3 regions of the Pantoea sp. X-Soil-OKNW-713 genome follow, and region 2 is predicted to be linked to each of the others. Evidence: predicted binding sites of a transcription regulator. Region 2 holds the regulator's gene; each other region holds the start of a gene.
The links. Region 2 encodes PurR, which represses purine synthesis genes. Its sites were predicted from a motif close to CANGCAAACGTTTGCNTG; they were not measured.
Positions count from the first base shown of each region.

Region 1 (9,917 bases), 1.2 Mb from region 2:
GCCGATCTGGATCCCTTCGGGCCAGCGCCACAGCAGCTATAACCATCGTCAGTCGCTGTTCCGTACGTTCAATCTGGCGGCGGATTTGTGCGACGGCTTACCCCAACAGGCCTGCCTGCTCAATGTTGATGCCATTGTTCATGCCATTATGGACGAGTTTGCCCGGCGTGAGCTGGAGCAGCCGCACAACGCAGCAGACTGGCGTTTGTGTGAGGTTTTAGTGGATCGGCTGCGTCTTGCGCCGGTACATAAAAGTTACCTGCCTGGCTCGAATGACAAACTGCTCGCTCCGATCCTGCACGCCTTGCAGGCACACCCCGGTGATAACACCACGCTGGCACAATGGGCGAAGCGCGTGTTTACCACCGAGCGTACGCTGGCGCGACGTTGTCAGCAGCAGCTGAATATGTCGTTTAGCGAGTGGCGGCAGCGCCTGCGTTTTTTACGCGCTATCACCCTGCTGGAGCAGGGCATCAGCGTGCAGGCCATCGCCCATGAGCTGGGCTACAGCTCCGCTTCGGCGCTGATTGTGATGTTTCAGCATCAGGCGGGCACAACACCGGATCGCTATCGCAGCCGGTTAGGTTAATCAAAGGCTTTGTGCCAGAATATGGCCCTTGCGAATTTACAGGACAGCCGTGGTGAAAATTCTCGTCGATGAAAATATGCCGTACGCCCGTGAACTCTTTAGCCGCACCGGTGAGGTGCTGGCGGTGCCGGGGCGTCCGTTACCGGAAGCCGAACTGGCGGATGCCAGCGGGTTGATGGTGCGCTCGGTCACGAAAGTTAATGCCGCGCTGCTGGCAGGAACACCGGTGAAATTTGTTGGCACTGCGACGGCAGGCACCGACCATATCGATGAGGCCTCACTGGCTGATGCAGGAATCGCGTTCTCGGCAGCACCGGGCTGCAACGCCATCGCGGTGGTGGAATATGTCTTCTCCTCGCTGTTGTTGCTGGCGGAACGTGATGGTTTTGCGCTGCGCGATCGTACCGTGGGGATTGTCGGTGTCGGTAATGTCGGTGGCCGTCTGCACAAACGTTTACAGGCCTGGGGGGTGAAAACCCTGTTGTGCGATCCGCCGCGTGCCGATCGTGGCGATGCGGAAGATTTTTGCTCGCTGGATGAGGTGGTGGCACAGGCGGATATCCTGACCTTCCACACCCCATTGTTTAAAGACGGTCCGTATAAAAGCTGGCATCTGGCCGATACTGCGCTGTTGATGGCGCTGAAACCCAACACCATCCTGATCAATGCCTGCCGTGGTCCGGTGGTGGATAACGCCGCGCTGCTGGAAGTGTTGAAAGTACGCCAGGATCTCAGCGTGGTGCTGGATGTGTGGGAGCCGGAACCGGAGCTGTCGCTGGACCTGCTGGATAAAGTTGATATCGCCACCGCCCATATCGCCGGTTATACCCTGGAAGGGAAGGCACGCGGTACCACGCAGGTGTTTGAAGCCTGGTGCGCATTCCTCGGTCAGCCGCAACAGGTGCCGTTGGATAGCCTGCTGCCTGCGCCAGAGTTTGGTCGCATTACCTTACACGGCAAGCTCGATCAGCCGACGCTGAAACGTCTGGTGCACCTGGTGTATGATGTGCGCCGCGATGATGCGCCGCTGCGTAAAGTGGCTGCGCTACCGGGTGAGTTTGACCGCCTGCGTAAGCAATATGAGGAGCGCCGCGAATGGTCGTCGTTGCAGGTGATCTGTGATGATGCAGAGGCGGCAGCGATGCTGAATCAACTCGGTTTCCGTGCCAGTTTGCAGCACAGTTAACCTGATCCTGGCGGGATAAATCTTAATTCCTGGGCGGTGAAGATCACCGCCTTCTGTTTTTATGTCATTGTCTGGAGTAAACCAACATGTCTGACGGCTGGAATATTGCGCTATTGGGCGCGACAGGCGCAGTAGGGAACGCTGTACTGGAACTGCTGGCGGAACGCCAGTTCCCGGTTGGTGAGATATATCTGCTGGCGAGCGAGAACAGCGCAGGCGAAACTCTGCGTTTCGAGGGGCGTTCGGTGCGGGTACAAGATGCGGCGGAATTTGACTGGTCGCAGGCGCAACTGGCGTTTTTCGCTGCCGGTCGCAGCGCCTCGGCGCGTTACGCCGAAGAAGCCGCCAGCCAGGGCTGCCTGGTGATCGACAGCAGCGATCTGTTCGCGCTGGAGCCGGATGTGCCATTGGTGGTGCCGGATGTGAATCCCCAGGTGCTGGCGGATTACCGCAACCGCAACATCATCTGTGTGGCGGATAGCCTGGTTAGCCAGCTGTTAAGCGCCATCAAACCGCTGGTGGATGCTGCCGGTCTGGGGCGTTTGCAGGTAACAAACCTGATGTCAGTCTCCAGCGATGGTAAGAGCGCGGTGGATGCGCTGGCGGGCGAGAGCGCGCGTTTGCTGAACGGCGTACCGGCGGATGAACATTATTATGGTCGTCAGCTGGCGTTTAACCTGCTGCCACAGCAGGTGGACAGCAACGGCAGCGTGGAGAGCGAACGTCGTCTGGTGGATCAGGTGCGCAAAGTGTTACAGGACGAAGGCTTACCGATTGCGGTGAGCAGCGTCCAGGCCCCGGTATTTTACGGCAATGCGCAGATCGTCCATGTGGAAAATCTGCGCCCTTTGTCTGCTGAAGAAGCGCGAGATGAACTGGCGCGTGCCGAGGATATCCGTCTGAGCGACGAAGGCGATTATCCGACTCAGGTGCAGGATGCGTCCGGCAACGGCGAATTGAGCGTTGGCTGCGTGCGTAACGATTACGGTATCCCTGAGCTGCTGCAATTCTGGTCAGTGGCTGACAACATCCGCTTCGGCGGCGCGCTGATGGCGGTCAAAACCGCTGAGAAGCTGGTGCAGGAGTATCTGTATTAATGTTGTCTGAAGGTAACACGCATAAGCTGGCGCTGGGTATTGAGTACGATGGCAGCCGTTATTATGGCTGGCAGCGGCAGCAGGAAGTGCGCAGCGTGCAGGAAAAGCTGGAAAAAGCGCTGTCGAAAGTCGCTAACCATCCGGTGAGCGTGTTTTGCGCCGGACGTACCGATGCCGGGGTACATGGCACCGGGCAGGTGGTGCATTTTGAAACCACTTCTCAGCGTGCCGAGGGTGCCTGGACGTTGGGCGTCAATGCCAACCTGCCGCCGGATATCGCCGTGCGTTGGGTTAAAGCGGTGCCGGATGAGTTTCATGCTCGTTTCAGCGCTACAGCGCGTCGCTACCGTTATGTTATTTATAACCAGCGGCTGCGTCCGGCGATTTTGGGCAGCGGCGTGACGCACTTTTATCATCCGCTGGATGCAGAAAAAATGCAGCGCGCCGGACAATGCCTGCTGGGCGAAAATGATTTCACCTCATTTCGCGCCGTGCAGTGTCAGTCACGTACCCCGTGGCGTAATGTGATGCATCTTAACGTTACGCGTCAGGGACCGTACGTGATTGTGGATATCAAAGCGAATGCGTTTGTACACCATATGGTGCGCAACATCGTTGGCAGCCTGATGGAAATTGGCTGCGGTAATCAGCCTGAAACCTGGATGGCAACGTTGTTGGCCGCGAAAGATCGCACCCTTGCCGCAGCGACCGCCAGAGCCGAGGGGTTGTATCTGGTGGCGGTGGATTATCCGTCCCATTTTGCGTTACCTCAGCCTGCGCTGGGACCACTGTTCCTCGCGGATTAATTGTTACTCGAAGGATGTAAGGAGCCTGGCTTTATGGAGTTCATCCATTTTATCGTCGATTTTATTCTGCATATTGATGTGCATTTGGCCGAACTGGTGGCGCAGTACGGTATCTGGATTTATGCCATTTTGTTCCTGATTCTGTTCTGCGAAACCGGTCTGGTGGTCACGCCGTTCCTGCCGGGTGATTCTTTGCTGTTTGTTGCTGGCGCATTGGCCGCGCTGCCGAGTAATGACCTTAATGTGCACATGATGGTCGCCCTGATGGTGATTGCGGCCATTCTCGGTGATGCCGTTAACTACACCATTGGTCGTCTGTTTGGCGAGAAGCTGTTCAGCAATCCCAATTCAAAGATTTTCCGCCGCAGCTATCTGGATAAGACCCATGCGTTCTACGAGCGCCACGGTGGTAAAACCATAATACTTGCGCGCTTTGTACCAATCGTGCGAACCTTTGCCCCCTTTGTGGCAGGGATGGGACACATGTCCTATCGTCACTTCGCGCTCTTTAACGTTGCGGGTGCGCTGCTGTGGGTGTTGTTGTTCTCTTACGCCGGTTACCTGTTTGGTGATTTGCCGGTGGTGCAGGAGAACCTGAAACTGCTGATCGTCGCGATTATCGTGGTGTCGATCCTGCCAGGCGTGATTGAAGTCTGGCGTCATCGTCGTCAGGCACGTCAGCAGAAATCCCAGTAAGCCCAAAACCAGATTTTTATCCACAGCGAGAAGCGGTTGTGGTTTAATGAGCGACATTTACGGCCTGCTGAAGGTGATTTCAGCAGCAATGAGAAGACTGGACCAGGTCGGTTTTAAACAGAAAGGTCATCAATGAGCTGGATTGAACGCATACTTAACAAAAGCAATATTACGCCGACGCGCCGCGCCAACATCCCGGAAGGGGTCTGGACCAAGTGCGACAGCTGTGGCCAGGTGCTGTATCGCGCCGAGCTGGAGCGTAATCTTGAGGTCTGCCCGAAGTGCGACCATCACATGCGCATGCACGCCCGTGAGCGCCTGCATAGCCTGCTGGATGAAGGAACGCTGGTAGAATTAGGTAGCGAGCTGGAACCCAAGGATCTGTTGAAGTTCCGTGACTCGAAGAAGTACAAAGATCGTCTGGCGGCGGCGCAGAAAGAGACCGACGAGAAAGACGCTCTGATCGTCATGAAAGGCCAACTGCACGGTATGCCGATCGTGGCTGCTGCGTTTGAGTTCTCCTTTATGGGCGGCTCAATGGGTTCAGTGGTTGGTGCGCGTTTTGTGCGTGCGGTTGAGCAGGCGCTGGAAGATAATTGCCCGCTGATCTGCTTCTCCGCCAGTGGCGGTGCGCGTATGCAGGAAGCGCTGATGTCGCTGATGCAGATGGCGAAAACCAGTGCCGCATTGGCGAAAATGCAGGAACGCGGTCTGCCGTATATCTCGGTACTGACTGACCCGACCATGGGTGGCGTTTCTGCCAGCTTCGCGATGCTGGGCGATCTCAACGTGGCGGAACCGAAAGCGTTAATCGGTTTTGCCGGTCCGCGTGTTATCGAACAAACCGTACGTGAAAAACTGCCGCCGGGCTTCCAGCGCAGTGAATTCCTGATCGAAAAAGGCGCGATCGATATGATCATCCGTCGTCCGGAGATGCGCTTTAAGCTGGCCAGCCTGCTGGCGAAAATGATGAACCTGCCAGCGCCGCTGCAGGATGGTGATCAGCCGATTGCGGCTGAGCCGGAGAGCAACGAGGCCTGACAGGCAACGGAAAGGCGCAGAAATGCGCCTTTTCACCAATGCACCGTATAAAGTTAGTTAACGGGACACATGGACACTCTTCACCTTCCCCAAGCCACGTCGCCTTTAGCTACGTGGCTTCATTATCTTGAACACCTGCATTCTCAGCCCATTGAACTGGGGCTGGATCGTATTCAACGCGTCGCTTCACGTCTTGGCCTGCTCAAACCCGCGCCATTTGTTTTCACCGTTGCCGGGACTAACGGCAAAGGCACCACCTGCCGTACGCTGGAAACCCTGTTGATGGCGGCGGGATACCGCGTGGGCGTCTACAGCTCACCGCATCTGGTGCGCTACACCGAGCGGGTGCGCGTCCAGGGCGCGGAGCTGGATGACGCGTTGCACAGCGCCAGCTTTGCCGAGATTGAAGCTGGACGTGGCGATATTTCCCTGACCTACTTCGAATTCGGCACCTTATCGGCACTCAATCTGTTTCGTGCTGCCGGGCTTGATGTGGTGATCCTTGAAGTCGGTCTCGGTGGGCGGCTGGATGCCACCAATATCGTTGATGCGGATGTCGCCGTTATCACCAGCATCGCACTGGATCATACCGACTGGTTGGGACCGGACCGCGAAAGCATTGGCCGCGAGAAAGCAGGCGTGTTTCGTGGTGGGAAACCCGCAGTGGTGGGTGAGCCCGATATGCCGCACACCATTGCCGAGGTTGCGGCAGAGAAGGGCGCGCTGTTGTTGCAGCGTAACCGTGACTGGCAATGGCAGCAGCAGGGCGAGAGCTGGAGTTTGCAGGATGCGCAGGGAGAATTGCGCGATCTTCCCCTGCCACAGGTGCCGCTTCCCAATGCCGCCACCGCGCTTATTGCGTTGCGCGCCTCGGGTTTATCGGTAAGCGAAGCGATCATTCGCCAGCATCTGCCGCTGGCGATTTTACCTGGCCGTTTTCAGACGGTAAGCACCTCGCCGCGTGTGATCCTCGATGTGGCGCATAATCCCCATGCCGCTTATTATCTGGCTTCACGTCTGGCTGAATTGCCGCGTACCGGTAAGGTTCATGCGGTGGTCGGGATGCTGCATGATAAAGATATCGCCGGGACGCTGGCGGCGCTGGCACCACAGGTGGATAGCTGGTACTGCGCACCGCTTGACGGCCCGCGTGGTGCGACGGCGGAACAGTTGATTGCTCACCTGGCAAGCGGTGAGGCATTTGCGACCGTAGACTCAGCATGGCAGGCTGCGCGTCAGCAGGCCCGGCCCGAGGATGTGATTCTGGTGTGTGGTTCTTTCCACACCGTAGCACAGGTAATGGAATCGATGGCAGCGGAGAACGGCAGTGGCAAGTAAGTTTCAGAACCGTTTAGTGGGCACGGTAATCCTGGTGGCGGTTGGCGTCATCGTGTTACCAGGCCTGCTGGATGGCAAGAAAAAGCACTACAAAGAGGAATTCGCTGCAATTCCGCTGGTGCCAAAACCGGATGATCAGCAGGACAGTGAGATGGTGCCCCCGGTGACGCAGTCGCTGCCAGCCCAGCCGCCGGAAGGCGCAGGTGCGGCGCAAAGCGAAGCCAGTGGTAAAACCACCACCCCGGTCGAGTCTGGCAGCGCGCAGCCAGTGGAGAACAACGAACCCACGGTAGTGACACCTCCGCCAGTGCACCAGAGTGCGCCGGTGCAGACTGCGAAACCGAAACCGGTCGAGCAACCGAAACCAAAACCGGTTGAACCGAAGCCGGTCGAGCAGCCGAAGCCAGTAGAAACCGCTAAACCGGTTGAAACGCCGAAGCAGAGCGAAGCGGAAGCCCCGGCGGGCCAGGCTTATGTGGTCCAGCTCGGTGCGTTGAAAAACGCGGCTAAAGTGAATGAGATCGTCGCGCAGTTGCGTCTGTCGGGATATCGCGCATTTACCGTGCCATCCACGCCGGTTCAGGGGCAAATTACCCGCATCTACGTCGGGCCTGATGCCTCAAAAGCGAAGATGCAAGCCGCACTGGGTGAACTGAAAAACCTCTCCGGACTCGGTGGAGTGGTGAAACCCTACAGCACGCGCTAAACCGTTGATAAGCCGCGCCGATGGCTGAAAAAGGCGCGGCATAGCACGGAGTGTTCACCGTGATGTTGGCTAAAAAATTACTATATTTCAGTGGATTACAGCACTGAATTGTCTCAGGGCGAGGAAAGTTTTTTTCATCGCCCTTTTTATGGATGCAGAACCGGAAAACCCTACGCAAACGTTTTCTTTTTCTGTTAGAATGCGCCCCGAACTGGATGCAGGGGTGCAATCGCGCTGGCGCTGGAAGAGTTCATGATCTGGATTGATTACGTCATTATTGCGGTAGTTGGTTTTTCGGCCCTGGTCAGCCTGGTTCGTGGGTTTGTCCGGGAAGCCTTATCTCTCGTTACCTGGGGATGCGCGTTTTTTGTCGCCAGTCACTACTACGCCTACCTTGCAGTCTGGTTTACAGGTTTTGACGACGAACTGGTTCGCAACGGTATCGCTATCGCGGTGCTCTTCGTTGCCACCCTGATTGTGGGTGCCATCGTGAACTATGTGATCGGCACGCTGGTTGAAAAGACCGGTCTGTCGGGAACCGACAGGGTGTTGGGGGTCTGTTTCGGGGCGTTGCGTGGCGTGCTGATCGTTGCCGCTATTCTCTTCTTCCTCGATACATTCACCGGCTTCTCGAAAAGCCCGGACTGGCAGCAGTCCCAACTCATTCCCCAGTTCAGTTACATCATCAGGTGGTTCTTCGACTATCTGAAAAGCACGTCCAGTTTTTTACCCCGGTGACGCCATCGGGAGTGCGGCTAATGAGGAAATGACAACATGTGCGGTATTGTTGGTATCACCGGTTTTATGCCAGTAAACCAGTCGATCTATGACGCGTTAACGGTGCTACAGCACCGCGGGCAGGATGCCGCCGGCATTTGTACCATCGATGCGCTGAACTGCTTTCGTCTGCGCAAAGCCAACGGGCTGGTGAGCGATGTCTTCGAAGCACGCCACATGCAGCGTTTGCAGGGCAACATCGGGATTGGTCATGTACGCTACCCGACAGCAGGCAGCTCCAGCGCCTCTGAAGCGCAGCCTTTCTATGTGAACTCCCCTTACGGCATTACACTGGCGCACAACGGCAACCTGACTAACGCACACGAGCTGCGTAAACAGCTGTTCGAAGTGGGTCGCCGTCACGTCAACACCACCTCAGATTCCGAAATCCTGCTGAACATTTTTGCGCAGGAGCTGGACCGTTTTCAGCATTACCCGCTGGAAGCTGACAACATTTTTGCCGCAGTGGCTGCGGTGCACCAGCAGGTGCGCGGGGCTTACGCGGTGGTTTCGATGATTATCGGTCACGGTATGGTGGCCTTCCGCGACCCGAACGGCATCCGTCCGTTGGTACTGGGTAAACGCGTGATTGCTGATGGTCGCACCGAGTATATGGTCGCGTCCGAGAGCGTCGCGCTGGATACGCTGGGCTTTGAATTTATTCGTGACGTAGCGCCGGGCGAAGCAGTGTACATCACCGAGCAGGGCCAACTCTCGACCCGCCAGTGTGCTGAGAACCCGAAAAGCAATCCGTGTTTGTTCGAGTACGTTTACTTTGCGCGTCCGGATTCCTTCCTTGATAAGATCTCGGTTTACAGCGCGCGTGTCCGTATGGGCACCAAGCTGGGTGAGAAAATTGCTCGTGAATGGGAAGATCTCGACATCGACGTGGTGATTCCGATTCCGGAAACCTCAACCGATGTGGCGTTGGAAATCGCCCGTATTCTCGACAAACCGTATCGCCAGGGTTTTGTGAAAAACCGTTACGTGGGCCGTACCTTTATTATGCCGGGGCAGCATCTGCGCCGTAGCGCGGTGCGTCGTAAGCTGAACGCCAACCGTGCCGAGTTCCGTGACAAAAACGTGTTGCTGGTGGATGACTCCATCGTGCGCGGTACCACCTCCGAGCAGATTATCGAGATGGCGCGTGAAGCGGGTGCTAAGCGTGTCTATCTGGCTTCAGCCGCACCGGAAATTCGTTTCCCGAACGTCTACGGTATCGACATGCCGAGCGCAACTGAGCTTATCGCTCACGGTCGTGAAGTGGAAGAGATTCGCCAGCTGATCAAAGCTGACGCGCTGATTTTCCAGGATTTGGACGATTTGATTGAAGCGGTTCGCGAAGAGAACCCGGATATCGCACAGTTCGAGTGTTCGGTGTTTAACGGTGTTTATGTCACCAAAGACGTTGACCAACGTTATCTGGACTACCTCCAGTCACTGCGTAACGACGATGCGAAAGCCATTGCTCGTCAGACTGAGGTTGAAGGTCTGGAACTGCATAACGAAGGTTAAGTTGTATTGCCCGTTTTTAATTGATGATTAAAAACGGGCATATTCTGCAAATAATTTCACTGCTAACATTTCTCACCTCTCTTCCGGGCGTTTAATTGCCGCCTGTTGCGACTGTTTATTCTTAATCTCAGTAGTAAAAAACTGATAAGCCTTAATAGGTGAATGA
Region 1 covers NZ_AP035995.1:3,100,812-3,110,728, reverse strand. The annotation lists gene AC6I8R_RS14535 (AraC family transcriptional regulator) at 1-589, shown strand, start outside; gene pdxB (4-phosphoerythronate dehydrogenase PdxB) at 642-1,775, shown strand; gene AC6I8R_RS14525 (aspartate-semialdehyde dehydrogenase) at 1,862-2,872, shown strand; gene truA (tRNA pseudouridine(38-40) synthase TruA) at 2,872-3,678, shown strand; gene AC6I8R_RS14515 (DedA family protein) at 3,712-4,374, shown strand; gene accD (acetyl-CoA carboxylase, carboxyltransferase subunit beta) at 4,507-5,415, shown strand; gene folC (bifunctional tetrahydrofolate synthase/dihydrofolate synthase) at 5,485-6,753, shown strand; gene dedD (cell division protein DedD) at 6,743-7,459, shown strand; gene cvpA (colicin V production protein) at 7,712-8,197, shown strand; gene purF (amidophosphoribosyltransferase) at 8,234-9,751, shown strand.
Region 1: a site for PurR is predicted at 7,631-7,648, ahead of cvpA (colicin V production protein). Genes of this name have one in related genera too.

Region 2 (9,917 bases):
ACAAATACACGCTGGCGTTTGTCGGTTACACCGAAGAGAGCGAAGGTGCGGTGATTGAACTGACCTACAACTGGGGCGTAGATAGCTATGACCTTGGTAACGCCTACGGTCATATTGCGCTGGGTGTTGATGATGTTGCTGCCACCTGTGACCAAATCCGTCATGCCGGTGGCAAAGTGACGCGTGAAGCCGGTCCGGTTAAAGGCGGCACCACGGTTATTGCGTTTGTTGAAGATCCCGATGGTTATAAAATCGAGCTGATCGAAAACAAACATGCCGGACACGGCATCGGCAACTAACCTGTTGCCGGGTCAGCCTGTACTTTTACCGGCTGACCCACCTCTCCTGCTGCACCCTCCCGCGATTTTTGCCATAATGCGCGCTGCCCCATTTATTGCTATGAGATCCTGATGTCTGAATCGAACGCCTTAAACGCTCTCCATCAACGCTTTCGCGGCTTTTATCCCGTGGTGATCGACGTCGAAACTGCCGGTTTTAATGCCAAAACCGATGCCCTGTTAGAAATTGCCGCCACCACTCTGAAGATGGATGATGACGGCTGGCTGCATTGTGATGAGACGCTTCATTTCAACGTTGAACCTTTTGAAGGCGCGATTCTTAACCCGGAAGCACTGGCATTTACCGGGATTGATCCCAGCAACCCGTTGCGTGGTGCAGTGAGCGAGTATGATGCGCTGCATGCCATTTTTAAGATGGTGCGCAAAGGGATGAAAGACAGTCATTGTAATCGTGCGATTATCGTGGCGCACAATGCCACCTTTGATCACAACTTCCTGATGGCTGCTGCGGAACGCGTGAGTCTGAAGCGTAATCCATTCCATCCGTTTGCCACTTTCGACACCGCGGCATTAAGTGGATTGGTATTGGGTCAGACGGTGCTGGCAAAAGCCTGTAAAGCGGCAGGGATGGATTTTGATAGCACCCAGGCGCATTCCGCCCTGTACGATACCGAACAAACCGCCATCCTGTTTTGCGAGTTGGTGAACCGTTGGAAACGTCTGGGGGGCTGGCCACTGGCGTTCAGTGATGAACTGTCGGAAGAAGACTCCGCCGAGTGACCAAAAGAAAGGCCGACGACTGTCGGCCTTAACGCTTATTCTGCTTCTTTATACTTCTCAGCAGTTTCTTTAATCAGCGGCTGAAGTTCACCACGCTGGAACATCTCGACGATGATGTCGCAACCACCGACCAGCTCGCCATCAACCCACAACTGTGGGAAAGTCGGCCAGTTGGCATATTTTGGCAACTCGGCACGAATATCCGGGTTTTGCAGGATATCAACATACGCGAAGCGCTCACCACAGGCAGACAGAGCCTGTACCGCTTGTGCAGAGAAACCGCAGCTTGGCAGTTTCGGCGAACCTTTCATGTACAGCAGGATCGGGTTTTCTGCGATCTGGCGCTGGATTTTCTCAACAGTACTCATTTTTGCCTTCCTTAATTCCTCACTTCGTGTTTGTTTATTGTAGCGATTTCACCCCCGCACTAAAACGGGATTTTGCGGTTCAGGCACATCAATCGCCATGTTTGTTAAGTTCCGGTGCCATAAATAACATTTTCATATCATGAATAAGCATGAACCGATTAATAATTAGCAATATATCTGCTGGGTTAACCAGCTGAAATCGCTCATTTTTGCCCCATATCAACTCTGCTAACACATTAATAGAAAAATGCCTTACCTTTTAGAAAAAAACTGGATTAGAATCATCTCGGTGCTGATCGTTGATCAGATTTTTCTAACATAGCTGCGGGCTGTTTCTTCAGACTGCTTAACCTGTACCGGACTATGCGTTTACTCATTACGCTTTTTATGCTGGCTTTCGCCCAACTGTTTTTTAATGTGGCTTCTGCGTCACCGCATGCGCCCATCAATGCCAGTTTGCATAACGCTGAGAAAAAAAGTGCGCGCGAAGATGAGCGTCGCAAGCGACGTCCGGTAAAAACCAGCACCAAAAAATCCCGTCTTGCTACCAGTGTTCAGAAGCTAAAGCTGAAAAAACAGCCGAAAATGGAAACGGCGCTGCATAAAACCCGCAGCAAGAAAGCCCTGCTGAAATCACCGTCAAAAAAATATGGTCACCAACGTCTGGCGAAGAGAAGCGCGAAGCAGGACGATGACCGCGATTTGACCACCATCAAGATGAGCAATTCTCACCGTCAGCGCTATCAGAAAGCACGCGAAACCGCGATGAACAAGCTGATGGGGCAGATTGGTAAACCATACCAATGGGGTGGCACTTCACCGCATACCGGTTTCGATTGCAGCGGTCTGGTGTGGTACGCCTATAAAGACCTGGTTAAATATAAATTCCCGCGCACCGCCAACGAAATGTATCACCTGCGGGATGCGGCACCGATTAAGCGCGATATGCTGGAGAAAGGGGATTTGGTGTTCTTCCGCATCAATAATCGCGGCACTGCCGATCATGTGGGTGTTTATCTTGGCAATGGCAAATTTATCCAGTCGCCTCGTACCGGTAAAGATATTCAAATCAGTGCATTGGGTGAGGATTACTGGCTGAAACACTACGTCGGGGCACGCCGTATGATGACCCCCAAAACCATCCGCTAAAAAAACGCCCGATACCCGATAAAACAACAAGCCGGACCCTGATTTTCAGGTCCGGCTTTTTTATTAATGAAGGATCGCGGTGAAGCTGAACACGATAATCATTAGTAGCGCGCCCACAGTGGTAAACAGCGCCAGTTTCAGGTCTGTACTCATCACAACTCCTTAGTCACAATAAATGAAGGGTTATCGTAATTTTCTCACAGCCTCCGGCAAAAATCTCGTCTTATCCGCGCCAGCTTGCTAGAATCGCCGCCTTTCGTTGCGCAACAGATTTTGCGCACGCTGTGTTTGCGGCAAGTTAAAGTGTTATTGACCAGGTGTTAATGTCTTTTTCTTCGCCATTCGCCCCGAAAATCGGGGCGCAAAACCATTAGCAGACGCAAACGTTTAACAATATACTTATCAGTTAGTTGCGATAAGCCCGGGAGTACCATTTTCATGGCAACAATTAAAGATGTGGCGAAACGCGCCGGTGTCTCCACCACCACGGTTTCGCATGTCATCAACAAGACGCGTTTTGTCGCGGAAGAGACGCGTAACGCCGTATGGGAAGCGATCAAAGAGCTGCATTACTCGCCCAGCGCCGTGGCGCGCAGCCTGAAAGTCAACCACACCAAAACGCTGGGGTTGCTGGCCACCTCCAGTGAAGCCCCCTATTTCGCCGAGATTATCGAGGCGGTGGAAAACCACTGTTTCGATCGCGGCTACACGCTGATCCTGGGCAATGCGCATAACGACCTGCAAAAACAGCGCGCATATCTGTCGATGATGGCGCAGAAGCGTGTCGATGGCCTGTTGGTGATGTGTTCTGAATACCCCGACGACCTGCTGACCATGCTGGAAGAGAACCGTAATATCCCGATGGTGGTGATGGACTGGGGCGCATCGCGTGGCGATTTTACCGATACGGTGCAGGACAATGCGTTTCAGGGCGGCTATCTCGCCGGGCGTTACCTGATTGAACGCGGTCATCGCGACATTGGTGCCATCCCCGGACAAATGGAGCGCAACACCGGCGGTGGCCGCCATGCCGGTTTCATGCAGGCGCTGAATGAGGCAGGCATCACCGTGCGGCCCGAGTGGATTGTGCAGGGCGATTTTGAACCGGAATCCGGTTATCAGGCGATGCAGCAGATCCTCAATCAGAAGCAACGCCCGACTGCCGTGTTCTGCGGTGGCGATATCATGGCGATGGGCGCGATCTGTGCTGCGGATGAAATGGGCCTGCGGGTCCCGCAGGATATCTCCGTGATCGGCTATGACAACGTGCGCAACGCGCGTTATTTCACGCCGGCGCTGACCACTGTTCATCAACCTAAAGCTCAGTTAGGCGAAAAAGCGTTGGAAATGCTGCTGGATCGTATCACCAGCAAACGTGAAGAACCGCAAACCATTGAAGTTCAACCAACGCTGATTGAACGCCGTTCAGTCGCTGACGGCCCGTTCCGCGACTACCGCCGCTAAGTTTCCGTTTCGCTCAACCATTCATGGTTGAGCGTTTCGGCATCGCCGAGATAACTCAGCAACCAACCCAGAGCCGGCGAATTACGTTGTTCCGACCAACTGACACAGCATGGGCTATCCGGGAACGGCGTGGGTAACGGTAACTCGGTTAATGCTCCGCTATCCAGCAATGGCCGGGCTAAATGGCCCGGCACCATCCCTACGCAGAGTCCCGCCAGCAGGCAGTCGACGCCGGTTTCCCATTCCGGCACCACCAGACGGCGTTGATTATCCAACGTCCAGGTCATGCGCCGCGGCAACGCCCGCGAAGTGTCTTCCAGCACCAGAGAAGGCCAGGCCCGCAACGTCTCGTCATCCAACAAGGTACTTTTTGCCAACGGATGATCGGGGCTGACTACACAGCGCCAGTTTAACGCGCCCATATCCTGAAAGGCGAAACGCCCACCGACCGGAATCGCCTGAGTGGCCCCAATCGCTACGTCGACCCGCCCATCGGCCAGTGCATCCCAGACACCATTAAACACTTCATAACTGATAATCAACTCCATGTCGGGAAAGTGGCGGTAGAAATCCTTCACCAGTTGTCGGGTGCGATGAGGTTTAACGATGCAATCCACCGCGATACTCAGCTGACCACGCCAGCCATTTGCCAACTGCTGGCACTGCCGCCGCGTCGCCAGCATTTTTTTGATAACACTTCGCCCTTCCCGGACAAAATGCTCCCCGGCCGCCGTCAGCACCACTTCCCGATGCTGACGTTCGAACAACGGCACCGCCAACCAGGTTTCGAGCTGCCGTACCGTGTAGCTGATGGCAGAAGGCACCCGATGTAACTCTTGTGCTGCCGCACTAAAACTACCGCTGCGGGCCACCGCATCTACCACTTCAAGCGCATATTCAGACCACATATTTTTGCCTGCAAATTTTTTGATAGCACCGCGCAAATATTAGCGTTTCACAAAACCTGGCGCACGCTTTTACACTCCTCCGCGTTTACCTGTCTAAAGAGAATTACCATGTTGTCATCAAAAGGATTTCTGCCTTATCTTGCTTTACTCAGCATGCTGGGCTTTCTTGCTACGGATATGTACCTGCCGGCATTCGGTGCCATGCAGCAGGATTTTGCTACCGCCCCCGGTACCATCAGCGCCAGTCTGAGTCTGTTCCTTGGTGGTTTTGCCTGTGCGCAGGTCTTCTGGGGACCGCTGTCGGATCGCTTCGGACGTAAACCGGTTCTGCTGGCGGGATTAGCGATTTTTGCCCTGGGTTGTCTGGGCATGTTGTGGGTGACCGACGTCCGTTTGATGCTGGCGCTGCGCTTTGTGCAGGCGCTGGGTGTTTGCGCTGCCGCCGTTAGCTGGCAGGCGCTGGTGGTGGATCGTTATCCGCAAAACCAGGCCAACAAAGTTTTTGCAACCATTATGCCGCTGGTCGCCTTGTCTCCGGCGCTCGCCCCGTTACTCGGTGCCTGGCTGATGGGCCATTTTCACTGGCGTAGTATCTTTCTGCTGCTGACACTGATAACCCTGGTGTTGCTTATCGGCACCCTGCGTCTGGCGAATCCCGTACGATCCGACACCACGCGAGCGCCGCAGCCTGGCTGGCTGACGCTGCTGGCATCGCGTACTTATAGCGGCAACGTATTGATCTACTCTGCCTGTTCCGCCAGCTTTTTTGCCTGGTTGACCGGCTCACCCTTTATCCTCGCCGATGCCGGTTTATCACCGGCAGATATTGGCCTGAGTTATGTGCCGCAAACTATCGCCTTCCTGATCGGTGGATTTGGCTGCCGCGCGCTGCTGAATCGTTTTCAGGGGAAACAACTACTGCCGTGGTTACTGATGATCTACAGCCTGAGCATTCTTAGCCTGTTTGCGGTTGCGCAGCTTTCCACCCCCGCGCTGTGGGCATTGCTGTTGCCGTTCTGTGGTATGGCGCTGGCAAATGGTGCTATCTATCCGATTGTGGTCGCCAGTGCCCTGCTGCCCTTCCCCCAGGCAACAGGCAAAGCCGCTTCATTGCAAAATTTGCTACAACTCGGATTATGTTTTGTCGCCAGCCTGGTCGTTTCCGCTGGATTACAACAAGCGCTGCATAGCACCAGCCTCGTGATGCTCGCTACCGTTGCACTCGCCTGGGCCGGTTTCGGTTGGCAACGTACAGCAAACGCACAAAGTGATGTTGCTCACAACTCCTTAGCCTGCGAAGATAATCACTGACGCAACAACTTTAGTTAGCATCCTAACGATAAGTCGTTGAATATTGACCCACGTAAGCATATACTGCGTGGGTCAGCAATTCTGTAACAAATCAATAACATAAATGTATTACTATTAAGCGACTCTGTCGCTGGGATGGCGTCTGCACGATATTCTCGCCTGTGTTGTGCCAGACATTTCTATTCAGATTCATACCTCTGTAAAACGTCGGATATCTGGCGCACGGATTTTCCGTGAGTTCTCTCACAAGCCTGGAGAAATTGACTATTCTTTTCTCAGGTTGAAATCGGAAAGGTGATGGAGAAGCTATGAGTTCATCGTGTATAGAAGAAGTGAGCCTTGAAGAAAACCACTGGTTTCGTATCGCCCATGAATTACTGGAACGGGCTGATATTGCCATTAATGGCACTCGCCCCTGGGATATTCAGGTTAAGCATCCGGATTTTTTTAAACGGGTCCTGCAAGAAGGTTCATTGGGCTTAGGTGAAAGCTATATGGACGGTTGGTGGGACTGTGAAAATCTCGACATGTTTTTCCACCGCGTACTGAAGCACCACCTGGATCAACAATTACCGCATCATTTTAAAGACACGTTGCGTATCGCAGCCGCGCGTCTGACCAATTTACAATCGAAAAAACGCGCCTGGATTGTCGGTAAAGAGCATTACGATCTTGGAAACGACCTGTTTTCTCTGATGCTTGACCCCTTTATGCAGTACTCCTGTGGTTACTGGAAAGAGGCCGAGACGCTGGAACAGGCGCAACAAGACAAACTCGATATGATTTGCCGCAAGCTGCAACTGAAACCCGGCATGACATTGCTTGATATTGGTTGTGGTTGGGGTGGACTGGCAGAGTTTGCCGCACGCAATTATGGCGTGAAAGTGCATGGTGTCACCATTTCGGCAGAGCAACAGAAGATGGCACAGGAGCGTTGTGCCGGTCTGGACGTCACCATTCTGTTGCAGGATTATCGCGACCTGAATCTGCAAGTTGACCGTATCGTTTCGGTCGGCATGTTCGAACATGTCGGTCCCAAAAATTACGCGACCTATTTTGAGGTGGCCGACCGTAATTTGAAGCCGGACGGTATTTTCCTGCTGCATACCATTGGTGCGATTAAAACCGATATGAATGTTGACCCCTGGATCGACAAATATATCTTCCCGAATGGTTGCCTGCCCTCCGTACGCCAGATTGCTAATGCCAGTGAGTCACATTTTGTGATGGAAGACTGGCACAATTTCGGCGCGGATTATGACACCACGCTAATGGCCTGGCATGCGCGTTTTTTTGACGCCTGGCCGCAGCTGGCAGAAAAATACGGTGATCGTTTTAAACGCATGTTCAGCTATTATCTCAATGCCTGCGCCGGTGCATTCCGCGCGCGTGATATCCAGCTGTGGCAAGTGGTTTTCAGCCGTGGAGCTGAGGGCGGCCTGCGCGTCGCGCGTTAACCTCCCGTTTGTAGCGGCGTGATTTATCACGCGCTTTTAATACCGCGCGATAAATCGCGCCGCTACGAATGCCAGGTTATTCGCTCTCGTCAGACTGCTGCTGCGCCAGAGCGGCTGCTTCACGTTGTGCCAACACGCGCTCAACGGTTTCGACAATGGCCTGGGTATGCGGATCAATCTCGATATTCACCTTGTGACCTAACTTCTTCGCGCCAAGCGTGGTGCGCTCCAGCGTTTCCGGGATCAGGTGTACACAGAATTTACTCCTGGTCACATCACCCACCGTCAGGCTGATACCATCAATACCGACAAACCCTTTATGCAGAATATATTTCATCTGCGATGGGTCCTGTAATTTAAACCACACCTCACGGTTGTTTTCTGACTGAATAATTTTGCAGATTTCTGCGGTGGTCATAATATGGCCGGACATTAAATGACCGCCAATTTCGTCACTGAATTTTGCAGCGCGCTCAATATTCACCACATCACCCACCTGCAATTCGCCCAGGTTGGTAATCCGTAAGGTTTCTTTGATTAAGTCAAAGCTGACCTGGTCACCGTCAATCGCTGTCACCGTCAGGCAGCAGCCGTTATTCGCCACTGATGCGCCCAGTGCCAGCCCCGGCAATAACTCTTCCGGCAGTTTCACGACATGGGTGCGAAACAACTCTTTTTCTTCGATTGCAACAATCTCTGCCGTACCTTGTACAATTCCAGTAAACATAATCTCAGCCTCTGCGAAGTTTGCGCTAGTTTATCACAGCTGCCCCGTTCGGGTTTAATTTGGCGGTGCGTGAAATTTACACAATCGTTTTAACAAAATGCGAACAAAGTTTGGCTAAGCGTCAACAGACCGGTAGACTAGGCCGCGCATTCTTTGGGGATTTCTCCCCGTTCTCTTCTTATTATTAAAATGCAGGTGATACGTGCAGAAGTATTTAACAGAAGCGCGTCAATTGCTGGCCCTTGCGATCCCGGTCATCCTTGCTCAGGTTGCCCAGACCGCAATGGGTTTCGTGGATACCATTATGGCCGGTGCGGTAAGCGCCACGGATATGGCCGCCGTTGCGGTGGGCACCTCTATCTGGCTCCCCGCCATTCTGTTTGGTCATGGTTTGCTGCTGGCATTGACGCCTACCGTTGCGCAACTCAATGGGTCGGGACGACGTGAGCGCATCGCGGAACAAGTCCGTCAGGGTTACTGGCTGGCGTTTTTTGTCGCGCTGCTGATCATGGTGGTACTGTGGAACGCAGGCTATCTGATTCATGCCATGCATGATATTGATCCGCTGCTGGCCGCCAAAGCCGAAGGCTATCTCCATGCCCTACTGTTCGGTGCGCCTGGCTACCTGTTTTTTCAGGTGGCGCGTAACCAGTGTGAAGGTTTGTCGAAAACCAAACCCGGTATGGTGCTGGGTTTCCTCGGTTTGTTGACCAATATTCCACTCAACTATGTGTTCATTTATGGTCATTTTGGCATGCCAGCGCTGGGTGGCGTGGGCTGTGGCGTCGCCACCGCCAGCGTCTATTGGGTGATGTTTATCGTGATGCGCTTCTGGCTGAAACGTATGGGCAGCATGCGCGATATCCGTATGAGTACCGCCTTCTCCACGCCGTCGCGGGTCATTCTGTCACGCCTGTTTGGCCTTGGCCTGCCGGTCGCACTGGCGCTGTTTTTTGAGGTCACGTTGTTTGCCGTGGTCGCGCTACTGGTTTCACCACTCGGTATTGTCAAAGTCGCCGGGCATCAGATCGCGCTGAATTTCAGCTCACTGATGTTTGTCCTGCCGCTGTCGCTCGGGGTAGCCACCACCATTCGCGTCGGTTATCGCCTGGGTCAGGGTTCCACAGAACAGGCGCGGGTCGCGGCCTGGACCGCGCAAGGGGTCGGCATCAGTATGGCGGCCCTCACCGCGTTGTTTACCGTGACCTTCCGCCATCATATCGCGGCGCTGTATACCGCGAACCCGGAAGTGATCACCCTGGCGGCGCAACTGATGCTGTTGGCGGCCATCTACCAGTTCTCTGATTCAATTCAGGTGATTGGCAGCGGTATCCTGCGTGGTTATAAAGATACGCGTTCTATCTTCTTTATTACCCTCGTCGCTTACTGGGTACTGGGGCTGCCGGTGGGTTATATTCTGGCGTTGACCGATCTGGTCGTACCAAGACTTGGCC
Region 2 covers NZ_AP035995.1:1,864,077-1,873,993, reverse strand. The annotation lists gene gloA (lactoylglutathione lyase) at 1-299, shown strand, start outside; gene rnt (ribonuclease T) at 411-1,079, shown strand; gene AC6I8R_RS08670 (Grx4 family monothiol glutaredoxin) at 1,115-1,447, opposite strand; gene AC6I8R_RS08665 (C40 family peptidase) at 1,811-2,596, shown strand; gene cydH (cytochrome bd-I oxidase subunit CydH) at 2,660-2,749, opposite strand; gene purR (HTH-type transcriptional repressor PurR) at 3,035-4,060, shown strand; gene punR (DNA-binding transcriptional activator PunR) at 4,057-4,968, opposite strand; gene punC (purine nucleoside transporter PunC) at 5,077-6,279, shown strand; gene cfa (cyclopropane fatty acyl phospholipid synthase) at 6,588-7,736, shown strand; gene AC6I8R_RS08635 (riboflavin synthase subunit alpha) at 7,813-8,463, opposite strand; gene AC6I8R_RS08630 (MATE family efflux transporter) at 8,666-9,917, shown strand, end outside.

Region 3 (9,917 bases), 850 kb from region 2:
TGTTCGGCAGCGCCGGGAGGGCCTGAGATGACAATACGCAGCGGCATCCTGGCAGCGGGCAGCATGTTGGTGGATCATGTACAGCGCATCAGTCACTGGCCGGAACAAGGCTGGCTGGCTGAGATCCACCACAGTGAAAAATGCAGTGGCGGGGCCGCGCTTAACGTGTTGTTCACCCTGGCGCGTATGCAGATTGATTTGCCGCTGGCCGGGGTGGGGATGATCGGCGAGGACAGCGACGGTGATTTTATCGTGCAGTTGCTGGACCAGCATCAGGTTGATCGCCGCCTGGTACAGCGCACCCGTAGCGTGAACACCGCCATGACCCAGGTGATGACCACACCGGATGGTCAGCGTACGTTTTTTCATGCCCGCGGGGCCAATGCACAGCTCGATTTACCGCATTTTGCCGCTATCCATACCTCCCATCGCATCTTCCACCTCGGTTATCTGTTGCTGCTGGATTGTCTTGATTTACCGGATGAACACTGGGGAACGCGCGGTGCCCATCTGCTGGCGCAAATGCAGCAGCGCGGCTATCTGACCTCGCTCGATCTGGTGTCGCGCGTCGGGGAGTACCAGGCGCTGGTGGTGCCCGCACTGCGCTGGCTCGATTATCTGGTGATTAACGAACTGGAGGCGCAATCCCTGACCGGCGTCAGGCTGCGCAGCGCGACGGGGATCGCACCGCCTGACGCCTTTGCGGCGGCGGCGACCTGGCTGGTGCAGCAGGGCGTCCGGCGACGCGTGGTGATCCATGCGCCAGAAGGGGCATGGGGCCAGGAGGTCAACGGTGAAGGGCGCTGGCAACCGGCGTGGCAACTGACGCCAGAAGAGATTGTTGGCAGCGTCGGGGCCGGGGATGCCTTTTGTGCCGGCGTGTTATACGCCAGTCATCAGGGCTGGCCAATGACCGAGACGCTGAAGCTGGCGCATACCTGCGCCTGTTTTAATCTGCACGCGGCGAATGCGCTGGACGGCACCCGGCCACTGGCCGAGATGCAGCGCTGGATGGATCAGGCGATTTGTGTGACATGCACGGCAGAGGCCGGGCGCATCACATCCGCAGAGAAAACATAACCCAGACCACGGATGGTGCGGATCAGGCTCGGCTGATGCGGGTTCATCTCAATCTTGCGGCGCAACCGCATGATCAGCACGTCAATGGTACGGTCGAACACATCAAGCGTTTCACTGTGGGTCAGCTCCAGCAACTGGTCGCGCGTCAGTACTTTGCGGGCATGACACACCAGGGCGCGCAGCAACGCATATTCACCCTGGGTTAACGTCACCGTCTCACGCTGGGGGTTAAACAGTTGGCAGCGTGTTTCATCCAGTCGCCAGCCGTTAAACTGCCAACCCTCGTCCTGGGTGCTGACGGGTTGCGCCAGCCGACCACAACGGCGTAATGCTGCACGCGCCCGCGCAACAACCACACGGGGATTAAACGGTTTGGCGATATAATCGTCAGCGCCCATCTCCAGACCCACCACCATATCCGCTTCTGATCCCATGCCCGTTAGCATGATCACCAGCAGCTCAGGTCGTTGGCGCTGCATTTGCTGAAGCACCAGCAGACCATTGGTGTCCGGCAGCATCATATCCAGCATCACCAGCGAGATTTCCGGGTGTTTATCCAGCAACGTCAGCGCATCTTTTCCCTGATGGCAGCTGAATACGGTAAAAACATGTTCACTCAATACATCGTGCAGCAGTTCGCATACCGCGCGATCGTCATCCACTACCAGAATTGCGGGCTTCATTACGGGCCTCTTTTGTTATGGAAGGGTTAACGAGAGTGTATACCGACCACTTTTGCCTGCTTAATCAGGCAACAGAAACGTGAGCGGCATCGCCTGACAGAGTTTGAAAGCGTGCGTTACCGCAATCTTTTTTCGCTACCCGGTTGACGTGTGGGAAAACGATTGCGCGCGCATGGTGCAATGCACCATAATCGCGCCTCGTTCTGGTTCAGAATTGTCTGAGTCTAAGATACAGTCGTGAAGGTAAACGATTGCGTCCTGTTATGGCATAGCAATTGCTATGAGGACAGGGGGAAAGGAGTTTAGTAACAAGGCGGATTGATGGCCGAGCATGCAGCCGTCTGCCTTTTCCCGCAACAATAACGCGCATGCACACCCCATTGGCAAGAGAACGCACGTCAGTGACGTCTCCCCATCACGAGAGATGATGATGTTAGAAAAACTATTCAAGCTAAAAGCGCACAACACAACGGTCCGCACCGAAGTTATCGCGGGCATAACCACCTTCCTGGCTATGGCCTATATCCTGTTTGTTAACCCAAGCATTTTGGGTGCGACCGGTATGGATAAGGGCGCGGTTTTCGTGGCCACCTGTCTGGCGGCGGCAATCGGCTGCGTGCTGATGGGCCTGATTGCGAACTACCCGATTGCGCTGGCGCCGGGTATGGGCCTCAACGCCTTCTTTACTTACACCGTGGTGCTGCACATGGGCTACACCTGGCAAATCGCGCTGGGTGCGGTGTTCCTGTCAGCCTGTATCTTCTTTGCGTTGTCGGTGTTCAAAATCCGTGAATGGATTATCGCCAGTATTCCGCTGCCGTTGCGTGCCGGGATTGCTGCCGGTATCGGCCTGTTCCTGGCGCTGATTGCGCTGGAAGGCGCGGGTATCGTGGTGGATAACCCGGCGACCCTGGTGGGCCTGGGCGATCTGACCAAACCTGGCCCGCTGCTGGCGCTGTTGGGCTTCGTCATCATCGTGGTACTGGAAGCGCGTCGCGTGACCGGTGCGGTGCTGATCGGCATCCTGATCGTGACATTCCTGTCGATGGGTATTGGCCTGACGCCGTTTGGTGGCGTGTTCTCTGCACCGCCGTCTATCGCTCCGACCTTTATGCAACTGGACATCGCCGGTGCCTTTAACGTGGGCCTGGTGAGCGTGATTTTCGCCTTCCTGTTTGTCGACGTGTTCGACAACACCGGTACGCTGCTGGGTGTGACCAAGCGTGCGGGTCTGGCGGATGAGCAGGGCAACGTGCCGAAAATGGGCCGTGCGCTGATCGCCGACAGTGCGGCTGCGCTGTTTGGTTCTCTGCTGGGGACTTCAACCACCACCAGTTATGTTGAATCGGCAGCGGGCGTCAGCGCCGGTGGTCGTACCGGTCTGACCGCGATTGTCGTGGCTATTCTGTTCGTGCTGAGCCTGTTCTTCTCGCCGCTGGCGGGTAGCGTGCCGGTATTCGCCACTGCGCCTGCGCTGCTGTTCGTGGCGGTGCTGATGGCTTCTGGCCTGGCGGAGATTGACTGGAAAGACATCACCACGGCTGCGCCGGTGACGGTCACTGCGCTGACCATGCCGCTGACTTACTCGATTGCTAACGGTATCGCGTTTGGGTTTATTACCTGGACGGTGGTGAAGCTGTTGAGTGGCCGTACCAAAGAGGTGAATGCGGCGCTGATTATTATGTCTATCCTGTTTGTGATTAAGCTGGGTTGGTTGAGCGCGTAATTAACCTCACCCTGGTCCCTCACCCTAACCCTCTCCCGCAAGCGGGAGAGGGAACAGATCGAGCATATGGCACATCTCCCTCTCCCTTATGGGAGAGGGCCGGGGTGAGGGTCACAGACCGCACCTGCCCAGAAGGGTCACCAACCGCACCGGGTCCTACCTGAACGGCGGTTCATTGAAGGTGCGTAATTTGCGCGAATGCAACTTATCACCCTCCGCCCGCAGCAACTCCACCGCACAAATCCCAATCTGCAAATGCTCCGAAATCGCCCCTTCATAGAAGCGATTCGCCTGACCTGGCAGCTTGATCTCCCCGTGCAGCGGCTTATCTGAAACGCACAACAAAGTGCCATACGGCACACGGAAGCGATACCCTTGCGCTGCGATAGTCGCGCTCTCCATATCCACCGCCACAGCGCGACTCAGGTTAAAGCGCAACGCCGAAGCGGAGTAACGCAGCTCCCAGTTACGGTCATCGGTGGTCACCACGGTGCCGGTACGCAGGCGTTGTTTGACCTCTTCACCCGGCATACCGCTCACCGCTTTGGTGGCGTCGTACAACGCGCGCTGTACTTCGGCAATGCTGGGGATCGGGATATCCGGCGGCAATACGCTGTCCAGCACATGGTCGTCACGCAGATAGGCGTGGGCCAGCACATAGTCGCCGATGGTCTGGCTTTCGCGCAGGCCGCCGCAGTGACCAATCATCAACCACGCATGGGGACGCACCACCGCCAGATGGTCGCAGATGGTTTTGGCATTGGATGGCCCCACGCCGATATTCACCAGCGTAATGCCGCGACGATTGGGTGACGTCAGGTGCCAGGCGGGCATCTGGTGCTTCTTCCACGCCAGGTCCGACATCATCGCTTCCGGGTCCTGGGTCTCTTTGGTGATCACCACATCGCCAGCACAGGCAAGGCTGTCGTAAGGTGTGTTCGGATCCTGTACTTGCTCAATCGCCCAGCGCACAAACTCATCGACATAACGCGTGTAGTTAGTGAACAGCACGAACGGCTGAAAGTGCTCAACGGCGGTGCCGGTGTAGTGACGCAGACGCGCCAGCGAGAAGTCGGTACGCAGCGCATCAAAATGCGACAGCGGGAACTGCGCGTCGGCGTTGAACAGGCCATCGGCGGTTTCATCACCAATTTGCGACAACTCGGTGGTGGGGAAATGACGTGCGATGCTGGCGCTCATGGAACGATCCAGCGACAGGTCCGAACCGTCGATCACGTAAGGGTAGGGGATCTCCTGCTGAGAGGGACCGACCTCAATCACCACCTCGTACTCTTTCTCAATCATCGACAGTTGCTCGCTCAGGTAATGACGCAGCAAGGCCGGACGGGTAATGGTGGTGCTGTAGCTGCCGGTATGGGTGAAGCGGCCCCAGGCACGGGTGCGGTTCTGCTGCGGGCCATCGCCCGCCCAGGTAAGGCGAAGTTCCGGGTAAACAAACAATCCCTGCTGCCGTGCCGTTTCATCCGGCAGACGTCCCTGTTCGGTAAAGTCACGAATTGCGCTGCGTAAAGCCGCAACCGCGTTGTCGTACAGGCGTTCCAGTTCATCCAGCGCCTGCTGGCTGCTGATGCCGTTCCGTTGTGTAGTCATAGGTTCTCCCTCCGAAATTTGGGCCGATTTGGCTATAGCATAGCGGGTAAACCCCTCAGCACCATGAAGAATCTGTGATCGACCGCATTCTGCACCATCAGAGTGCTGGTGCGTCGGCAAACGCTGGCTATGGTTAAGATCAGCAGACGTGTTCCCGCCGCTTTAACGCGCTGTCGGTGCAAAAACTTGTCACCAATGCTTACCTTTGGCGAGGTTTTTGCTTAATCGTTAACCGTGGCCCTGCTGGCCACTCATCGCACTTCGTTAAGTTTCAGAAATTGATTTCTCCCAGGCCGTGGTATGGCTCCGTTCCTGACCCGTTGAGGATTGAAAGCATGTCTTTGAAATTCATACAAGTACCATTGAAGGTCGTGATTGCTGGTTGCCTGAGTGCGGCGTTTTATGCCCAGGCAGACATTAAAATTGGTGTAGCCGGACCCTTTTCCGGCCCTAATGCCACTTACGGCGCACAGTATTGGAAAGGTGCCACTCAGGCGGCGGATGATATCAACGCTGCCGGAGGCATTAACGGTGAGAAAATTGTGCTGGTGCAGGGCGATGACGCCTGCGAACCAAAACAGGCGGTGGCGGTAGCTAACCGTCTGGTGGATCAGGACAAAGTGCTGGCGGTGGTCGGCCACTTCTGCTCCTCCTCCACCATGCCCGCCTCTGAAGTGTATGACGATGCCGGTGTGCTGGCGATCACCCCCGGTTCCACCAACCCACAAATCACTGAACGCGGCATGAAAACCATGTTCCGTATGTGTGGCCGTGACGACCAACAAGGGGCGATTGCGGCTAACTACATCATCGATAAGTTGAAGGCCAAACGCGTGGCGGTGATCCACGATAAAGACACCTACGGTCAGGGGCTGGCTGATGCGACCAAAGCGGCGCTGGAAAAACGTGGCGTCAACGAGGTGTTATATGAAGGTCTGTCGCGTGGTGAGAAAGACTTCAACGCGCTGGTTACCAAAATCGCCTCGGTGAAACCGGATGTGGTCTACTTTGGCGGTTGCCACCCGGAAGCGGGGCCTCTGGTGCGTCAGATGCGTGAGCAGGGCGTTACGGCTGCCTTCTTCTCCGGTGACTGCATCGTGACGGAAGATATGGTGACTGCTGCCGGTGGCCCGCAATACACCAAAGGGGTCTACATGACCTTTGGTCAGGACCCGCGTCAGATCCCGGATGGTAAAGCGGTGATCGCCAAGTTCCGCGCGGGTGGTTTTGAGCCGGAAGGTTACACCCTGTATGCCTACGCCTCGGTGCAGGCACTGGCCGCTGCGTATAAAGCCGCAGGGAAAGATAACGCCAAAGCCAGCGACTGGCTGAAAGCGAATAGCGTCGATACCGTAATGGGTAAAAAAGCCTGGGATGGCAAAGGCGACCTGAAAGTCTCGGATTACGTGGTCTACCAGTGGGACGATAAAGGCAAATATCACCAGCTGTAAGCTGACACGCGGCCCCGCGTGCAGCGGGGCCATTCGCGATTGGGCGCGAGGTTTGCGCTCCCCTTAAGCACGGGACTTGCATATGGACGCCTTCTTTCTTCAGCAACTGGTGAACGGCCTGACGCTGGGCGCGGTTTACGGGCTGATTGCTATCGGCTACACCATGGTGTACGGCATTATCGGCATGATCAACTTCGCCCACGGCGAGGTGTATATGGTCTCCGCCTATCTTTGTGCCATCGGGCTGGGCCTGCTCAGCTTCTTCGGCATCCACTCCTTTCCACTGCTGATTTTCGGCACCCTGATCTTCACTATCGTCATCACCGCCGTGTATGGCTGGACCATTGAGCGCATCGCTTATCGCCCGTTACGCAACTCCACCCGTCTTGCGCCGTTGATTTCGGCGATTGGCATGTCGCTGATTTTGCAGAACTACGTGCAATTGAGCCAGGGACCGAACCAGCAGGGCATCCCCACGTTGATGAGTGGCGTGCTGCGTATGGAGATTGATGGTGGCGTGGTGCAAATCACCTGGACCAAAGTGTTTATTCTGATTGCCGCTCTGTGCGGCATGGCGCTGCTGACGTGGATTATTCAGTACACGCGGCTGGGGCGGATTTGTCGTGCGGTGCAGCAGGATCGGCGCATGGCCGCGATTCTCGGTATCAACACCGATCGGGTGATCTCGCTGGTGTTTATGATTGGTGCGGCAATGGCCGGGCTGGCCGGGGTACTGGTGACCATGAACTACGGCACTTTCGATTTCTACATTGGCTTTGTCATCGGCATCAAGGCGTTTACCGCTGCGGTACTGGGCGGTATCGGTTCGCTGCCCGGGGCGATGCTCGGCGGTCTGCTGCTCGGGGTGGCGGAAGCGCAATTCGCCGGACTGGTGAACTCCGATTACAAAGATGTTTTCTCTTTTGCTCTGTTGGTGGTGATTTTGATCTTCCGGCCACAGGGGCTGTTGGGACGACCGCTGGTTGCCAAAGTGTGAGGACGCCGAAATGAGTGCAATGACGCAATCTGTGGATGTGCGCCAGTCGCTGCTGGATTGTCTGATGGCCGGGCTGGTGGCGCTGGTGGTGTTTGGACCGATCGTCGGCGTGGTGCTGGATGGCTACAGTTTTCATCTGTCGCCACTGCGGGTCGCGCTGCTGGTGGGGGTGGTGATGGTGGGGCGACTGCTGCTCAGCCTGTTGCTGCAAACTCCGACCGGACAACGCTTCGCCCGCAAGTTCGAAGGCAGCGATGACGGGGTATATGTGCGTGAGCCGGGCCACCGCTCAGCGCTGCGCTGGGTCCTGCCGCTGGTGGTGGTGCTGGCGTTGGCCTTTCCGTTCCTTTCCAGTAAATACCTGCTGACGGTAGCGATCCTGGGTTTAATTTATGTGTTGCTCGGCCTCGGGTTGAATATCGTGGTGGGGCTTGCCGGGTTGCTGGACCTCGGTTATGTGGCGTTTTACGCCATCGGCGCTTATGGTCTGGCGTTAGGTTATGAGTATCTCGGCCTGGGTTTCTGGAGCATGTTGCCACTGGCGGCCTTGATGGCGGCCTTTGCCGGGGCGCTACTCGGTTTTCCGGTGCTGCGGATGCATGGCGATTACCTGGCGATCGTCACCCTCGGTTTTGGTGAAATCATCCGTCTGATCCTCAACAACTGGCTGGCCTTTACCGGTGGTCCCAATGGTGTCTCGGTGCCGGCACCGACCTTTTTTGGTCTGGAGTTTGGCCGTCGCGCACGCGAGGGCGGTGTCCCCTACAACGAGTTTTTCCATCTCGACTACAACCCGAACATGAAGTTTATCTTTATCTATGTGGTGCTGGTTCTGGTGGTGTTGCTGGTGTTGTGGATCAAACATCGCCTGACGCGTATGCCGATTGGCCGCGCGTGGGAAGCGTTGCGCGAGGATGAGATCGCCTGTCGCGCAATGGGGTTGAATCATGTTCTGGTCAAGCTGTCGGCGTTTATGCTCGGCGCGTCCACCGCCGGGATCGCCGGGGTGTTTTTCGCCACCTATCAGGGCTTTGTCAATCCAACCTCGTTCACCTTCTTTGAATCGGCGCTGATCCTCGCCATTGTGGTGCTGGGCGGGATGGGGTCGACGCTCGGCGTGGTGCTGGCGGCTTTTGTGCTGACGGTCGCCCCGGAACTGTTGCGCAGCTTTGCCGAATATCGCGTGTTGTTGTTTGGCATGTTGATGGTGCTGATGATGATCTGGCGACCGCGTGGCCTGGTACGTACCGCGCGCGTGGGTGTACCGCTGCGTAAAGGAGTGCGCCATGAGTGATGCGATTTTGCAGGTGGATAACCTGATGATGCGCTTCGGCGGTATTAAGGCGCTGAACGACGTCAGCCTGGCGGTGGAGCGGGGTTCGGTGACATCGTTGATCGGCCCGAACGGCGCGGGTAAAACCACGGTGTTTAACTGTCTGACCGGTTTCTATCGCGCCACTGGCGGGCGCATCACCCTTAACGCCAATCAGCGATCGACCGATGTGATCCAGGTATTGGGACAGAAAATTCATCCCGGCGACTGGCTGCATCCGGCGCGGCTGGGTTCACGTATCTGGTACAAAATGTTTGGTGGCGCACATCTGGTGAACCGCGCCGGGCTGGCGCGTACCTTTCAGAATATCCGCCTGTTTCGCGAGATGTCGGTGGTGGAGAACCTGCTGGTGGCGCAGCATATGCAGGTTAACCGTCAACTGATCGCTGGCATCCTGAATACCCGTGGTTATCGCGAAGCGGAGAATCGCGCGCTGGACCGGGCATTTTACTGGCTGGAGAACGTTGACCTGGTAGGCAGCGCTAACCGACTGGCGGGCACCTTATCTTATGGGCAGCAGCGGCGACTGGAGATTGCCCGCGCCATGTGTACCCGCCCGGAGCTGATCTGCCTTGATGAACCGGCGGCAGGCCTGAACCCGGTGGAGACTGAGGCGTTAAGCCAGACTCTGCATCGGCTGCGCGCTGACCATCGTATCAGCGTGTTGTTGATTGAACACGATATGCCGATGGTGATGCGTATCTCCGATCATATCGTGGTGTTGGATCATGGCGACGTGATTGCGCAAGGCACGCCGCAGCAAATCCGTCATGACCCGCGGGTGATTGCTGCCTATCTCGGCGCGGAAGAGGAGGATGACCATGTCTGAACCGATGCTGAGCTTTGAACAGGTGGATGTATTTTATGGCCCGGTGCAGGCACTGAAGCAGGTGTCGCTGACGGTTAATGCAGGCGAAACCGTGGCGCTGATTGGTGCCAACGGGGCGGGTAAATCGACGCTGCTGATGTCAATTTTCAGCCAGCCGCGCATCGCCGCTGGCGAGATTCGCTTTCGCGGTGAGGCCATCAGCCACCG
Region 3 covers NZ_AP035995.1:2,709,666-2,719,582, reverse strand. The annotation lists gene AC6I8R_RS12855 (ketose 1,6-bisphosphate aldolase) at 1-26, shown strand, start outside; gene AC6I8R_RS12850 (carbohydrate kinase family protein) at 28-1,080, shown strand; gene AC6I8R_RS12845 (response regulator) at 1,017-1,763, opposite strand; gene AC6I8R_RS12840 (NCS2 family permease) at 2,191-3,489, shown strand; gene AC6I8R_RS12835 (AMP nucleosidase) at 3,646-5,100, opposite strand; gene AC6I8R_RS12830 (branched-chain amino acid ABC transporter substrate-binding protein) at 5,436-6,551, shown strand; gene AC6I8R_RS12825 (ABC transporter permease subunit) at 6,634-7,548, shown strand; gene livM (high-affinity branched-chain amino acid ABC transporter permease LivM) at 7,559-8,842, shown strand; gene AC6I8R_RS12815 (ABC transporter ATP-binding protein) at 8,835-9,710, shown strand; gene AC6I8R_RS12810 (ABC transporter ATP-binding protein) at 9,703-9,917, shown strand, end outside.
Region 3: a site for PurR is predicted at 2,004-2,021, ahead of AC6I8R_RS12840 (NCS2 family permease). Genes of this name have one in related genera too.